Regions from separate parts of the Streptomyces sp. NPDC096176 genome, predicted to be linked through region 1. Evidence: riboswitches for the same ligand, from Rfam matches in the RefSeq annotation. Region 1 holds a riboswitch; the other holds the start of a gene.

The links. Region 1 has a riboswitch for cyclic di-AMP ahead of ACIQ7Q_RS01445 (NlpC/P60 family protein). Riboswitches for the same ligand answer to the same signal wherever they lie in the genome.
Region 2: another riboswitch for cyclic di-AMP. It lies ahead of ACIQ7Q_RS27175 (M23 family metallopeptidase); the one in region 1 lies ahead of ACIQ7Q_RS01445 (NlpC/P60 family protein).

The regions. Positions count from the first base shown of each region.
Region 1 is NZ_JBIWFV010000001.1:276,726-284,157, reverse strand. It holds gene pcrA (DNA helicase PcrA) at 1-2,334, opposite strand, end outside; cyclic di-AMP (ydaO/yuaA leader) riboswitch at 2,575-2,738, shown strand; gene ACIQ7Q_RS01445 (NlpC/P60 family protein) at 2,740-3,915, shown strand; gene ACIQ7Q_RS01440 (hypothetical protein) at 4,351-4,734, shown strand; gene ACIQ7Q_RS01435 (tetratricopeptide repeat protein) at 4,781-6,001, shown strand; gene ACIQ7Q_RS01430 (hypothetical protein) at 6,383-6,736, opposite strand; gene ACIQ7Q_RS01425 (NlpC/P60 family protein) at 7,115-7,432, shown strand, end outside.
Region 2 is NZ_JBIWFV010000011.1:111,130-118,561, forward strand. It holds gene ACIQ7Q_RS27160 (DNA topoisomerase (ATP-hydrolyzing) subunit A) at 1-1,022, opposite strand, end outside; gene ACIQ7Q_RS27165 (M16 family metallopeptidase) at 1,237-2,589, shown strand; gene ACIQ7Q_RS27170 (M16 family metallopeptidase) at 2,607-3,974, shown strand; cyclic di-AMP (ydaO/yuaA leader) riboswitch at 4,205-4,366, shown strand; gene ACIQ7Q_RS27175 (M23 family metallopeptidase) at 4,380-5,162, shown strand; gene ACIQ7Q_RS27180 (GntR family transcriptional regulator) at 5,374-6,051, shown strand; gene ACIQ7Q_RS27185 (HPr family phosphocarrier protein) at 6,295-6,576, opposite strand; gene ACIQ7Q_RS27190 (GNAT family N-acetyltransferase) at 6,742-7,432, shown strand, end outside.

The DNA.
Region 1 (7,432 bases):
CACCACGGTCCCCAGCCCGAACTGGTCGTGGGTGACCCGGTCGCCGACCGCCAGCGAGATCACCGGCTTGTCGCCCGTACGCCGTGTGGCGAAGCCCGATGCGCCGCCGCGCGAGCGGGACGACGACAGGGAGGACGCGATACCCGATGTCGGCCCCGCCGGCGCGGCCATCGGACCGGTCCGCTTCCAGGTCAGATGCTGTCCGGGAATCTCCTCGAGGAAGCGCGACGGCGGGTTGTACGAAGGCTGGCCCCATGCGCTGCGCAACGTCGACCGGGTCAGATAGAGCCGCTCACGGGCGCGGGTGATGCCGACGTACGCCAGGCGCCGCTCCTCCTCCAGCTCCTTCGTCTGCCCCAGCGCCCGCATGTGCGGGAAAACGCCGTCCTCCATGCCGGTCAGGAACACGACGGGGAACTCGAGACCCTTTGCGGTGTGCAGGGTCATCAGCGTGATGACGCCGGTGCCCTCGTCGTCCTCGTCGGGGATCTGGTCGGAGTCGGCGACGAGCGCCACCTTCTCGAGGAACTCGGCGAGCGTCCCCGCGCCTTCTTCCTCATCGCGCTCCTGCTCGAACTCGAGCGCGACCGCCGCCAGTTCCTGGAGGTTCTCGATGCGGGTCTCGTCCTGCGGGTCCGTGGACGCCTGCAGTTCGGCGAGGTAGCCGGTCCGCTCCAGCACGGCTTCCAGTACGACGGCCGGGCCCGCGCCCGAGTCGGCGATCGTGCGCAGCTCCTCCATCAGCACGTTGAACCGCTTGACCGCGTTCGCCGAGCGGGCCGCCATGCCGTACGCCTCGTCGACGCGGCGCAGCGCCTGCGGGAAGGTGATCTTCTCCCGCAGCGCGAGGGCGTCGATCATCGCCTCCGCGCGCTCGCCGATACCGCGCTTGGGCACGTTGAGGATGCGGCGCAGCGGGACGTTGTCCTCGGGGTTGGCGAGGACGCGCAGGTACGCCAGTACGTCGCGGACCTCTTTGCGCTCGTAGAAGCGCACTCCGCCGACGACCTTGTAGGGCAGGCCGACGCGGATGAAGATCTCTTCGAAGACACGCGACTGGGCGTTCGTCCGGTAGAAGACGGCGACGTCGCCGGCCTTCGCCTCTCCTGCGTCCGTGAGCCGGTCGATCTCGTCGGCGACGAACTGCGCCTCGTCGTGCTCGGTGTCCGCGACGTAGCCGGTGATCTGCGCGCCGGCGCCCGCGTTGGTCCACAGGTTCTTGGGGCGGCGGGACTCGTTGCGCTCGATGACGGCGTTGGCGGCGGAGAGGATCGTCTGGGTGGAGCGGTAGTTCTGCTCCAGCAGGATCGTCGTCGCGTCCGGATAGTCCTCCTCGAACTGGAGGATGTTGCGGATGGTCGCGCCACGGAAGGCGTAGATCGACTGGTCGGCGTCGCCGACGACGCACAGCTCGGCCGGGGCCAGGTCCTCGTACCCCTTGCCCACCAGCTCGCGCACGAGCGTGTACTGAGCGTGGTTGGTGTCCTGGTACTCGTCGACGAGGACGTGCCGGAACCGCCGCTGGTAGTGCTCGGCGACATCCGGGAACGCCTGGAGCAGGTGGACGGTGGTCATGATGATGTCATCGAAGTCCAGGGCGTTGGCCTCGCGCAGCCGCGCCTGGTACATCCGGTACGCCTCTGCGAGCGTCTTCTCGAAGCCGTCCTGGGCCTGGTCGGCGAAGGTCTCCTCGTCGATCAGCTCGTTCTTCAGGTTCGAGATCTTGGCGCTGAAGGACTTCGGCGGGAACTTCTTCGGGTCGAGATCCAGATCACGGCAGACCAGCGACATCAGCCGCTTGGAGTCCGCCGCGTCGTAGATCGAGAACGACGACGTGAAGCCCAGCTTCTTCGACTCGCGGCGCAGAATCCGGACGCAGGCGCTGTGGAAGGTCATGACCCACATCGCATTGGCGCGCGGGCCGACCAGGTCCTCGACGCGCTCCTTCATCTCACCGGCGGCCTTGTTGGTGAAGGTGATCGCCAGTATCTGGCCGGGGTGGACATGCCGCGTGCCCAGCAGATGCGCGATGCGGTGGGTGAGGACCCGGGTCTTGCCGGAGCCGGCGCCGGCCACGATGAGCAGCGGTGACCCTGTGTGGACGACGGCCGCACGCTGTTGTTCGTTCAGCCCCTCGAGCAGGGCGGCGGGGTCCACGACAGGGCGCGGGGCGCCGTCGCGGTAGTACCCGTCGCGGGCCGGAGGCACGTCGAACGCGCCCTGGAAGAGATCGTCCGGAAGCTGCTCCGGAGCCGATTCCTCGGGCGGCGGCGGTTGCTCGTCCCCGTCGGGCTGGAGGTCCGCCAGGAAGCTGTCGTCAAAGAGGCTGCTCATCGCTTAACGAGTCTAGGCGGCCGGACCGACAGCCCGTGGCCGCATCGGGGACACGAGCGGGACACGGTACGTGACGGGACGCATCCGCCCTGCCACAGCGGCCCGCCCGACGGCCGCCCGCGGAAAAAGGTCACGAAAATGTATCGGACATATCGAACATCAACCTTCACAGCACACACACGAGTTGGCTAGCGTGCTCGACCAGGCGGCCCGTACCCCTCCTGGCGAACCACGCCGAACGGGCGGCCTGCGCCGAATCCGGGCTCCCGTCAAGGGAGTTCGGAACCGGGGACCCACCATGCACAACCGGGGTGAATCGGACCGCGCACCACTCGGTCCGTAGGGCGTCTTCCGTTCCGCCCGAACCCGACAGCTAACCCGGTAGGCGGTCCACGGAAGAAGGAGATGCCGGCCTTGGCGTCGCATCGCAAGCCCCGCAGCCGAACCGCAAAGCCCTCCCCCGCCGTCGGGTTCACGACGGCAGCCCTCGCCGGTGTGACGCTGCTCTCCACGCAGAGCGCGACCGCCGCACCCTCCGACCCGAAGCCCAGCATCGAAGAGGTGCAGAAGAAGGTCGACGACCTGTATCGGCAGGCGGGCAGCGCCACCCAGGAGTTCAACAAGGCCAAGGAAGCCACGGCGGAGAAGCGCCAAGAGGTGGACCAGCTGCTCGACGACGCGGCCAAGCGCACCGAGAAGCTGAACGAGTCCCGCCGCGCCCTCGGCAACTATGCGGCCGCCCAGTACCGCACCGGCGCCGTCACCCCCACCGCCGCCCTGATGTTCGCGGACAGCCCGCAGGCGTACTTCGACCAGACGCAGCTGATGGACCGCATGACGGACCAGCAGCGCAGGACCGTCACCGAGTACGAGACCGAGCGGGCGGCGGCTGCCAAGCAGCGCGCGGAGGCGACGAAGAGCCTCGAGTCCCTCACGGACTCCCAGGAGTCCCTGCGCACCAGCAAGCAGACCGTGCAGACCAAGCTCGCCGAGGCACGCACGCTGTTGTCGAAGCTGACGGCCGAGGAGAAGGCACGGCTCGCCGCGATCGAGCGGAAGAAGGAGGAGGAGGCGCGCCGCAAGGCCGAGGCGAAGGCAAAGGCCGAGGCGGCGGCACGCGCCGAAGCGGAGGCGGAACGGCAGCGGCAGCGGCAGGAGCGCGAGACCACCCCGGGCGGGGACACCGGCACGGGCGCCGGGACCGGTACCGGCACGGACGACGGCACCTACGCGGCCAAGGCCGACAAGGTCCTCGCGTTCGCCCGCACCCAGATCGGCAAGCCGTACGTCTGGGGCGCGACGGGACCCAGCTCGTACGACTGCTCCGGCCTCACCCAGGCCGCGTGGAAGGCCGCCGGTGTGGACCTGCCGCGCACCACCTGGGACCAGGTGGAGGTGGGCTCCCGCGTGCAGACGGCCGATCTGCTCCCCGGCGATCTGGTCTTCTTCTACGACGACATCAGCCACGTCGGCATATACATCGGCGACGGCAAGATGATCCACGCCCCCAAGCCGGGCGCCAACGTCCGCGAGGAGTCGATCTACTACATGCCCATCTACGGCAGCGTCCGCCCCGCCTGACGCAGGGCGGCCAGCTGTAGGGCCGCTTTAGATCTGTCAGATTCTCAGCGATCTGTCGTCAACTTGTCGTCTGCGACAGGTCGCTGAGAATCACTCCGTAGAGTGGCCCTCGGCCACTCACAGCATCCTTGCCCTCCCCCGATGCATGGGACGCCGCAGCCAATGGGCAGTCTCGGCCGGGATCACCTTCTGTGTCCCTTCGGGTACGTATATCGCCGGTGGCGGTGCCGTACGTATCGGTTCGAGAGCCAACGGCTGAGGCCAGAGCTATGGAGGTCCGCTACCGCCAGGCAGACGGGGTCTTCGCGGAGACCTCGTCGCATCTGCTGGTGAGTGAAGAGGTAGCGGCCGGGCTGCCGGTGCGGGAGTTCCGCTGGTACAAGAGGCGTCGGCACTACTCGGGCTGGTACCACGCGGTGACGCGGCGATCGTCTGGTGCCCTACGAGAGCCGTTTGGAGCTCGCCCGCATCGTGCTGGCGGATTTTGCCCAGGATGTAGCCGAGATTGCCGCTCAGCCGTTCCAGGTATGCGGGGACGACGGAGCCGGCATCCGTCGGCACGTACCGGATCTGCTGCTGACGCATGCGGACGGGCTGGTCACGGTGGCGGACATCAAGGCTCCGTACCGTGTGGACGTACCGGAGGTAGCGGCCCAGTTCGACGGCCTGTGCGGCGGGAGACGCGGCGTCCGCGGCGCCGGCGCCGACGAGGAGTCGGCCGGGCAGTTGTGGCAGCCTGCGTCCGCCAGACAGGCGAAAGCGCCATTCGGTTGGATGCCACCGGCCCCTGACCGGTTGCGGCCGTCCGAGTTTGGCTGATTGCTGAGGGTGTCGACATCAACGGCGCGACCCCCAGGAGACACGCATGAGCTACCAGCAGGACCTGATAATCTGCCGCGAGCTGGGCGAACGCCATGGCGAGAGCCGGGCGCTGAACAGCCTCGGCGTCGCCCTGCAGCAGGTGCAGCGGTTCGACGAGGCCATCGACGCCCACCAGCACGACCTCGTCACCTGCCGCGAGCTGGGCGAGAGCCATGCCGAAGGACGGGCCCTGAACAATCTGGGCATGGCTTTGCAGCAGGTGCGGCGGTTCGACGAGGCCATCGACGCACATCAGCAGGCCGCCGCTCGTTTCGCCGAGCTGGGTGACCATCACCGCGAGGCGCAGGCCCTGAACAATCTGGGTACGGCTTTGCAGCAGGTGCGACGGTTCGACGAGGCCATCGACGCACATCAGCAGGCCGCCACCCGGTTCACCCATCTGGGTGACCAACACCGCGAGGGGCAGGCCCTGAACAATCTGGGTACGGCTTCGCAGCAGGTGCGGCGGTTCGACGAGGCCATCGACGCACATCAGCAGGCCGCCGCCCGGTTCACGGAACTCGGCGACCATGACGGTGAGGGCCGAGCCCTGAACAATCTGGGTACGGCTTTGCAGCAGGTGCGACGGTTCGACGAGGCCATCGACGCACATCAGCAGGCCGCCACCCGGTTCACGGAACTCGGCGACAACGAGGGCGAAGGCCGAGCCCTGAACAATCTGGGTACGGCTTTGCAGCAGGTGCGACGGTTCGACGAGGCCATCGACGCACATCAGCAGGCCGCCGCCCGGTTCACGGAACTCGGCGACAACGAGGGCGAAGGCCGAGCCCTGAACAATCTGGGCATGGCTTTGCAGCAGGTGCGACGGTTCGACGAGGCCATCGACGCACATCAGCAGGCCGCCGCCCGGTTCACGGAACTCGGCGACAACGAGGGCCGGGCCCTGAACAACCTCGGCACCGCCCTCCAGTCCCGGGGGCTGTGGCGGGGACGCAAGGGCAAGGACCAGAGCGATGCCAAGAGTGACGCCAAGGTTCGCGGCGAGCGTCTGGTGCCGCTCGTCGAGGACGTCCCCTCGGCATCCTCGGCCGTATCGGCGTCCGTGGCTACCGATTACCCCTCGTCCCCGGAGCTGCCCGCGAAGACGGAGGTCCTTTCGCTCGTATCCATGGACGAGTCGTCGGCGCAGGAAGACCTCCAGGCCAACAAGCGCTGGGGACGCCGCCGCAAGGTCGTGGACCCGGTGCTCTCCGACGACCGGTAGTGAGGCGGGGCGTGCGCCGTCATCAGCCGCAGACGCCGAAGCCGTACACCGTCTCCGAGCGGTACATCCTGCCCGGCCGCAGTTCCCTACTGGGAGCTGCGGCCGGTTGGGGCGTGAACCTCCTCCAACGCTCGGGCTGCCGTGGACACTCGGCCACCGATCTTGCGGCCCCGCAGTACCCCGGCCGCGGAGGATGGACAGCGCACGCACCGAAGAAGCGGGCCGTAGTCCACATGCCTGGGCTATGGCGAGCGGTCGGACGGCTCGGCCGTCCGGGCATCCGTGTGTCCGCCGCGTCGGCCCGGACCGCCACTCAGGTCGCGTCCGGGCCGCCCCTCAGGCCCGGAGCGGACCGCCCCTCAGGCCCGAGCGGACCGCTGCTCAGGTCCAGAGCGTGGCGATGAAGATGTTGACCACGGTCAGACCGCCGACCGCGCCGAACAGCGCCTTGTCGACCCTCTCCTCGTCCCGCTTCACGTACACCAGGCCGAGGATCACCACCAGGACCGCCAGCTTGATGCCGATCTTGAGGTTGTTCACGGTCTGGTCGTCCGCCTGGTTCAGACCCACCAGCGCCACGCCCGTGATCAGCATGGTCAGCGCGCCGTGCAGCATCGGCGCGTTGAAGCGGGCCGTGCCGTCGCGCATCGCCTTCGTCTGGGTCAGGAACCCGCCCAGCAGGGAGGCGATGCCGATGATGTGCAGTGCCACGAAGACATTGATGAGTACGTCCATGGCCGGACTCTAACCGCCGCCTTACCACTGCCCGTCGGGCAGGTGGGCGGGTTCGGTCGCATCGGTCGGTCGAGTACCGGAATGCGGGCCCGCGTCGCCGACGCGGCGTTCAGGAACCGATCCCGAATCTCCATCTTCGAAAGTTTGAGGACCTTCCGCCCCGCCCCCGTGACCGCCGGGTCTAGCGTCCTGCTCCAGGTGGCCGACTCCCCACCCGCCGTCGTGCAGCCGGACGGCACTCGGCCGCCACCGCCGAGGATCCGGCGGCGGACCGCTCCCCTGTGCGGCCCGCCGCCGGACCCGAAGGGACGGACCCAGCCCCTAGGGGACGGACCCGCAGGAACGGCGGCAGGCCGACGGAAGGACGTGGAAGCCCTCGTGGCAGCGCACCGCAGATCCAGGCAGCATCCGCTCACCGGGCCGGCCGTCCGCACCGCGGCCACCTTCGCGCTTGCCGGAGCGGCGACCACGACCGCGTTCGGCGGCACAGGACATGCCGAGCCCCGTCCCACCGCCGCACAGATCAAGGCACGGGTCGACAGGCTGTACCAGGAGGCGGAGGCCGCGACCGAGAAGTACAACGGCACCAAGGAGCGGGTGGAGAGCGCCCGGAGGTCGCTGGACTCGCTGCGCGACGAGTCGGCCCGCAGGACCGAGCGCCTGAACACCTCCCGCAACGCGCTCGGTTCCATCGCC
Region 2 (7,432 bases), on a different contig from region 1:
AAGGACTCCTCCATCGGCGTCAGCTTGTAGAGCTGCTCCAGGACGGCCTCCGGGATGAAGCCGTTCTTGACCTCGATCACCAGACGCAGTCCGTGCTGGCGGTCGGTGAGGTCCTTGACGTCCGCGATGCCCTGGAGCTTCTTCGAGCCGACGAGGTCCTTGATCTTCGCGACGACCTTCTCCGGACCGACCGTGAAGGGCAGTTCCGTGACGACCAGGCCCTTGCGGCGGGCGGTGACGTTCTCCACGGACACGGTGGCGCGGATCTTGAACGTGCCCCGGCCGGACTCGTACGCGTCCCTGATGCCGCTGAGACCGACGATGCGGCCGCCCGTCGGCAGGTCGGGACCGGGCACGTGGCGCATCAGCGTCTCGAGGTCGGCGCCCGGGTGTCTGATGAGGTGACGGGCCGCCGCGACGACCTCGCCGAGGTTGTGCGGCGGCATGTTCGTCGCCATGCCGACCGCGATGCCGGAGGCGCCGTTGACCAGGAGGTTCGGATAGGCGGCGGGGAGGGCGACGGGCTCGCGCTCCTGGCCGTCGTAGTTCGACTGGAAGTCGACCGTGTCCTCGTCGATCGACTCTGTCATCAGGCTGGTGGCGTCCGCCATCCGGCATTCGGTGTACCGCATGGCGGCCGGCGGGTCGTCGTTGCCCAGCGAGCCGAAGTTGCCGTGGCCGTCGACCAGCGGCAGACGCATCGAGAACGGCTGCGCCATGCGCACGAGCGCGTCGTAGATCGACGCGTCGCCGTGCGGGTGCAGCTTGCCCATGACCTCGCCGACGACGCGCGCGCACTTCACATAGCCGCGGTCCGGGCGCAGCCCCATCTCGTTCATCTGGTAGACGATGCGGCGGTGCACCGGCTTCATGCCGTCGCGCGCGTCCGGCAGGGCCCTGGAGTAGATCACCGAGTACGCGTACTCGAGGAAGGAGCCCTGCATTTCGTCCACGACGTCGATGTCGAGGATCCTCTCCTCGAAATCGTCCGGCGGCGGGGTCTTCGTGCTGCGGCGGGCCATCGCGGCTGCTGCTCCTTCACGTACCAGGTTGGGCATCTGACGCGGACCATTGTGGACCGTGCCGCTGACAACCCCGACCGCGACCCGGGATACCACCCGCCCCCAGGGGGGAACAGTGCAGATCGCGGCCCGGGAACTTCGCCAGGTGTCAGCACGCTTGCATACAGTGGCAGGTCTGGGAGCAAATCCAGTTTTCGCGATCGAAGGGACGTACATGCCCATGGGTCACACGGCCACAGCGCAGGCCGGTTCCGGCGGCCTGACAGCGACCGAGCACCGCCTGGCCAACGGCCTGCGCGTGGTGCTCTCCGAGGACCACCTGACCCCGGTCGCCGCGGTCTGCCTCTGGTACGACGTCGGTTCACGCCACGAGGTCAAGGGCCGTACAGGACTCGCCCACCTCTTCGAGCACTTGATGTTCCAGGGCTCGGGCCAGGTGCAGGGGAACGGTCACTTCGAGCTCGTCCAGGGAGCCGGCGGCTCGCTGAACGGCACCACCAGCTTCGAGCGGACCAACTACTTCGAGACGATGCCCACGCATCAGCTGGAGCTGGCGCTCTGGCTGGAGGCCGACCGTATGGGATCGCTGCTGGCCGCCCTCGACGAGGAGTCGATGGAGAACCAGCGCGACGTGGTCAAGAACGAGCGCCGCCAGCGCTACGACAACGTGCCGTACGGCACGGCCTTCGAGAAGCTGACCGCCCTCGCCTACCCGGAGGGCCACCCGTACCACCACACCCCGATCGGCTCGATGGCCGACCTGGACGCGGCCACCCTCGAGGACGCCCGCGCCTTCTTCCGTACGTACTACGCGCCCAACAACGCCGTGCTGTCGGTGGTCGGCGACATCGATCCCGAGCAGACGCTCGCCTGGATCGAGAAGTACTTCGGGTCCATCCCGTCCCACGACGGCAAGCAGCCGCCCCGGGACGGCAGCCTGCCGGAGAACATCGGCGCGCAGCTTCGTGAGGAGATCGTCGAGGAGGTTCCGGCCCGCGCCCTGATGGCCGCCTACCGCCTCCCGCACGACGGCACGCGCGAGTGCGACGCGGCCGACCTGGCGCTGACCGTCCTCGGTGGCGGCGAGTCCTCCCGGCTGCACAACCGTCTGGTCCGACGGGACCGGACGGCCGTCGCGGCCGGATTCGGTCTGCTGCGGCTGGCCGGCGCCCCGTCGATGGGCTGGCTCGACGTCAAGACGTCCGGCGGCGTCGACGTCCCGCAGATCGAGGCGGCCGTCGACGAGGAGCTGGCGCGTTTCGCGGCCGAGGGCCCCACGGCGGAGGAGATGGAGCGCGCACAGGCCCAGCTGGAGCGTGAATGGCTGGACCGGCTCGGCACCGTTGCCGGCCGTGCCGACGAACTGTGCCGCTACGCGGTGCTGTTCGGCGACCCGCAGCTGGCGCTCACCGCTGTGAAGCGGGTGCTCGAGGTCACCGCAGAGGAGGTGCAGGCGGTCGCCAAGGCCAGGCTGCACCCCGAGAACAGGGCGGTGCTGGTCTACGAACCGATCGCCGAAGAGACCGAAGCGGCCGACGAGAACGAGCACGAGGGGACGGACCAGTGAGCGACGCTGCCGTGACCATGGACTTCCACCCGCAGCCGAAGGCGGGCGCCCCCCGCCCCTGGGCCTTTCCGGCGCCCGAGCGCGGCACTCTCGACAACGGCCTGACGGTGCTGCGCTGCCACCGCCCCGGCCAGCAGGTGGTGGCCGTCGAGATCTCGCTCGACGCCCCGCTGGACGCCGAGCCCGAGGGCATCGACGGTGTCGCCACGATCATGGCGCGCGCGCTCTCCGAGGGCACTGACAAGCACTCCGCCGAGGAGTTCGCCGCCGAGCTGGAGCGCTGCGGCGCCACACTCGACGCGCACGCCGACCACCCAGGCGTCCGGGTCTCGCTGGAAGTTCCGGTCTCCCGGCTGCACAAGGCTCTCGGCCTGCTCGCCGAGGCGCTGCGCGCCCCTGCCTTCGCGGACGGCGAGGTCGAGCGGCTGGTCCGCAACCGCCTCGACGAGATCCCGCACGAGACGGCCAACCCGGGCCGCCGGGCCGCAAAGCAGCTGTCCAAGGAGCTCTTCCCGGCCGATCTGCGTGTCTCGCGCCCGCGCCAGGGCACCGAGGAGACCGTGGCCCGGATCGACTCGGCGGCCGTGCGTGCCTTCTTCGATGCGCACGTGCGCCCCGCCACCGCGACAGCGGTGGTCGTCGGCGACCTCACCGGCGTCGACCTGAACGCCGTCCTCGCCGAGACGCTGGGCACCTGGACGGGCGACAGCGCGGAGCCCCGCCCCGTGCCGGCGATCAGCGCCGACGACACCGGCCGGGTGGTCATCGTCAACCGCCCCGGCGCCGTGCAGACGCAGCTGCTCATCGGCCGTATCGGTGCGGACCGCCACGACCGCGTCTGGCCCGCCCAGGTGCTGGGCACGTACTGCCTCGGCGGCACCCTCACCTCCCGCCTCGACCGCGTGCTCCGCGAGGAGAAGGGGTACACCTACGGGGTGCGGGCCTTCGCCCAGGTGCTGCGCTCCGCGCCGGACGGTTCGGGCGCCTCGATGCTCGCCATCAGCGGCTCCGTGGACACCCCCAACACCGGCCCGGCGCTCGAGGACCTGTGGAAGGTGCTCCGCACGCTTGCGGCCGAGGGGCTCACCGAGGCAGAGCGCGATGTCGCCGTGCAGAACCTGGTGGGCGTCGCGCCGCTGAAGTACGAGACGGCGGCGTCCGTGGCGGGCACGCTGGCCGATCAGGTCGAGCAGCACCTTCCGGACGACTACCAGGCACAGCTGTATCTGCGGCTGGCGGAGACGGGCACGGTGGAGGCCACGGCGGCGGTGGTCAACGCCTTCCCGGTGGACCGGCTGGTCACCGTGCTCGTCGGTGACGCGGCGCAGATCGAGGAACCGGTCAAGGCCCTCGGGATCGGTGAAGTGACCGTCGTCACGGGCTGATTGAAAGTCGCTTATCGGTCATACAGTTCGAAACGGGCATGTGGTGCCCAAGTGGAACCCCGGCTTCGGATCGTTTGCCGGGGTTCCGCCCTTTGTCGCTTTTGTGAGGGAGATGGCCGTTCTGCTCTGTGGCATGCGCTACAAAATGGGCTGTCCGTTTGGTGATTGACAGATGAGCTGCCTAGCGTCGATCCGGCTGTTCGCCAGAAGATCGCCGCACCCGTGGCATCGGACAGTCATCGCCGAGTCCCCGTCAGGCGCGAGCCTGGGGAGCCGGGGACCCACGAAGTCCCTGGGGTGAATCGGACGCCTTCGCCCGCGCGGAGGGGCCCGTAGGAGACCTTCCTGCTCCGAACCCGTCAGCTAACCCGGTAGGCGAGAAGGAAGGAAAGGACCAGCCTCTTCATGGCGTTCACCCGTGCCACCGGGAAGCACCGTGCCCCGAGCCGCCTGACGCGCCGCAGGGCGAACCTCGCGGGCGTCGCTGCCCTCGCCACCACCGGCGTCATCGGCAGCTTCGCCTCCCCGGCGCTCGCCGCCGACGCCGAGGCCGCTCCCGTCGAGGACACCGGTCTCACTCATATCGTCTCCATGGGATCGATCGCCGACGAGATAGCCGACCAGGCCGCCGCCCAGGAGCGGGAGGCCGAGGAGGCCGCCGCCGAGGCGCGGGCGAAGGCAAAGGCCGAGGCCGAGGCGAAGCGCAAGGCCGAGGCCCGCGCCAAGGCGGCCCGCGAGGCCGAGGAGCGCGCCGCCCGCGAGGCCGAGCGCAAGCGCCTGAACTCCTTCCGGCTCCCCATCGCCGGCTCCTTCGTGACCACCGGCTACAAGACCGGTGGCACCCTGTGGTCCTCCGGCAGCCACTCGGGAGTCGACTTCCGCGCTGCGTCCGGCAGTTCGGTCGTCGCCGTCGGCTCCGGCACCGTGGTCGAGGCCGGCTGGGGCGGCGCGTACGGCAACAACATCGTCATCCGCATGAACGACGGCACCTACACGCAGTACGGCCACCTGTCGTCCATCGGAGTCTCCGTCGGCCAGCAGGTCACCCCCGGCCAGCAGATCGGTCTCTCCGGCTCGACCGGCAACTCGACCGGCCCGCACCTGCACTTCGAGGCCCGGACCACCGCGGACTACGGCTCCGACATCGACCCCGTCGCCTACCTGCGCTCGCACGGCGTCAGCGTCTGACCCGCCCCAGCAGTGTCCGAGGGCCCCCGGCATCCCCGCCGGGGGCCTTCGGCGTTTTGCGTGGCGTTTCCGCCATTCCGCGATTGCCCGCTCATTCAAAAGGTTCCATGGATTCCCGCCTGCCGTCGGAAAATCGAGCGCATTGCAATAGAGTCACGGGAACACGCGTCAATCAGTTGCGTTTCGCTCGGATCAAGGCGGAGGTTCGGTCATGCGCATTCCCGCGCACTCGGTATGCACGGCGATCCGCGAAGACATCGTCTCCGGCGTGTTCGAACGCGGCAGTCGGCTCACCGAGGAGCAGCTGGCACGCCGCTACGGAGTCTCCCGCGTTCCCGTGCGCGAGGCGTTGCGCACCCTGGAGTCGGAGGGGTTCGTCGTCACCCGGCGGCACGCGGGCGCCTGCGTCGCCGAGCCCACCGAGCAGGAGGCCGCCGACCTCCTCGAGATCCGCATGCTGCTGGAGCCGCTGGGCGCGGCGCGCGCCGCCCAGCGGCGCACGGAAGCGCATTTGAAGGTGCTGCGCGGCCTGGTCAGACTGGGCCGGGACAGGGCGCGGCGGGGACAGGGCGAGGACCTGCGCTCCCTCGACGCCTGGTTCCACGAGACCCTCGCCCAGGCCTGCGGCAGCCCCGGTCTGACGGCTCTGCTGATTCAGCTGCGGCACAAGACCGCCTGGATGTACGCCGTGGAGCAGCCGGCCGAGCCGGTCGAGTCCTGGGCCGAGCACGGGGCGATCGTGGACGCCGTGGCGCGCCGCGACGCCGAGCGCGCGCGGGCGCTGACCGCCCTGCACGCCGAGCGGGTCGCGGCGGCGCACCGGCTGCGGCGCACGGTGCGGGTGAGGACTTCGCAACCTGCCGTAAACACGGCGAGCGGCCGGAATTAACAGGCGGCGTATACAAAAGGGAAGCGGTGGAGCCGGGTCGTTTTATGCTGCCCGGAATTGCTCGGGGGAGCAGTAAGCGAAAAGCCGCGGCACTTCTGAATTCGAAGCGCCGCGGCTTTGTCGTGCGTGATTCCTGCTCTGCCGCGGGGGCGGTGTGCTCCGCACGGCGTCGCGCCACCGTGGGGTGGTGCGTGCTCCGCCCGTGCCACGCGCCTCATGCCGCGCGCCTCGCGAGCCGAGCGCTCAGACGGCCTCGGGGAGCTCGTCGAGGCCCTCCGCCACCAGCTTGGCCAGGCGGTCCAGGGCGGCCTCCGCGCCGTCCGCGTCGGAGGCGAGGACGATTTCCTCGCCGCCCTGGGCGCCGAGACCGAGCACGGCAAGCATGGAGGCGGCGTTGACCGGCGTGCCGTCGATCTTGGCGATCGTCACAGGAACGCCGGAAGCCGTCGCGGCCCGGACGAAGATGGACGCGGGGCGGGCGTGAAGGCCCTCGGCCCAGCCGACGTTGACGCGGCGCTCAGCCATGGTGTTGCCCTTCAAGTCTTGGCGGGTTGTCTAGACCAGTCTCTCATGTGCTCCGGCGTGCTCCTTGCCGACTCGGACCCGGGTGACGGACCGCCCGACCGGCCTCCTCAGCCTGCCCGCAGCCAACCGCCTTCGCGACCCGTGGGCGGGCCGTAGGCTTTCCCCATGCAGACCTCGCAGGAGCACGCCTACCCGGCTCACTGGGAAGCGGACGTGGTGCTGCGCGACGGCGGCACGGCGCGGATCCGGCCGATCACCACCGAGGACGCCGACCGGCTGGTCAGCTTCTACGAGCAGGTCTCCGACGAGTCGAAGTACTACCGGTTCTTCGCGCCGTACCCCCGGCTGTCCGACAAGGACGTCCACCGGTTCACGCACCACGACTACGTGGACCGGGTGGGCCTCGCGGTCACCATCGGCGGCGAGTTCATCGCCACCGTCCGTTACGACCGGATCGACGTACAGGGCAGGGCGGCCTCCGCGCCCGCCGACGAGGCCGAGGTCGCCTTCCTCGTCCAGGACGCCCATCAAGGCCGCGGTGTCGCCTCCGCCCTGCTCGAACACATCGCGGCCGTCGCCAGGGAGAGGGGCATCCGGCGGTTCGCCGCGGAGGTGCTCCCCGCCAACTCCAAGATGATCAAGGTGTTCCGGGACGCCGGGTACACACAGAAGCGCAGCTTCGAGGACGGCTCCGTCCATCTGACCCTCGACCTCGAGCCGACGGAGGAGTCCCTCGCCGTGCAGCGCGGCCGCGAACAGCGCGCCGAGGCGCGCTCGGTGCAGCGCCTGCTCGCGCCCGGTTCGGTAGCTGTGGTCGGCACGGGTCGGCTCCCCGGCGGCGTCGGCCGGACCGCGC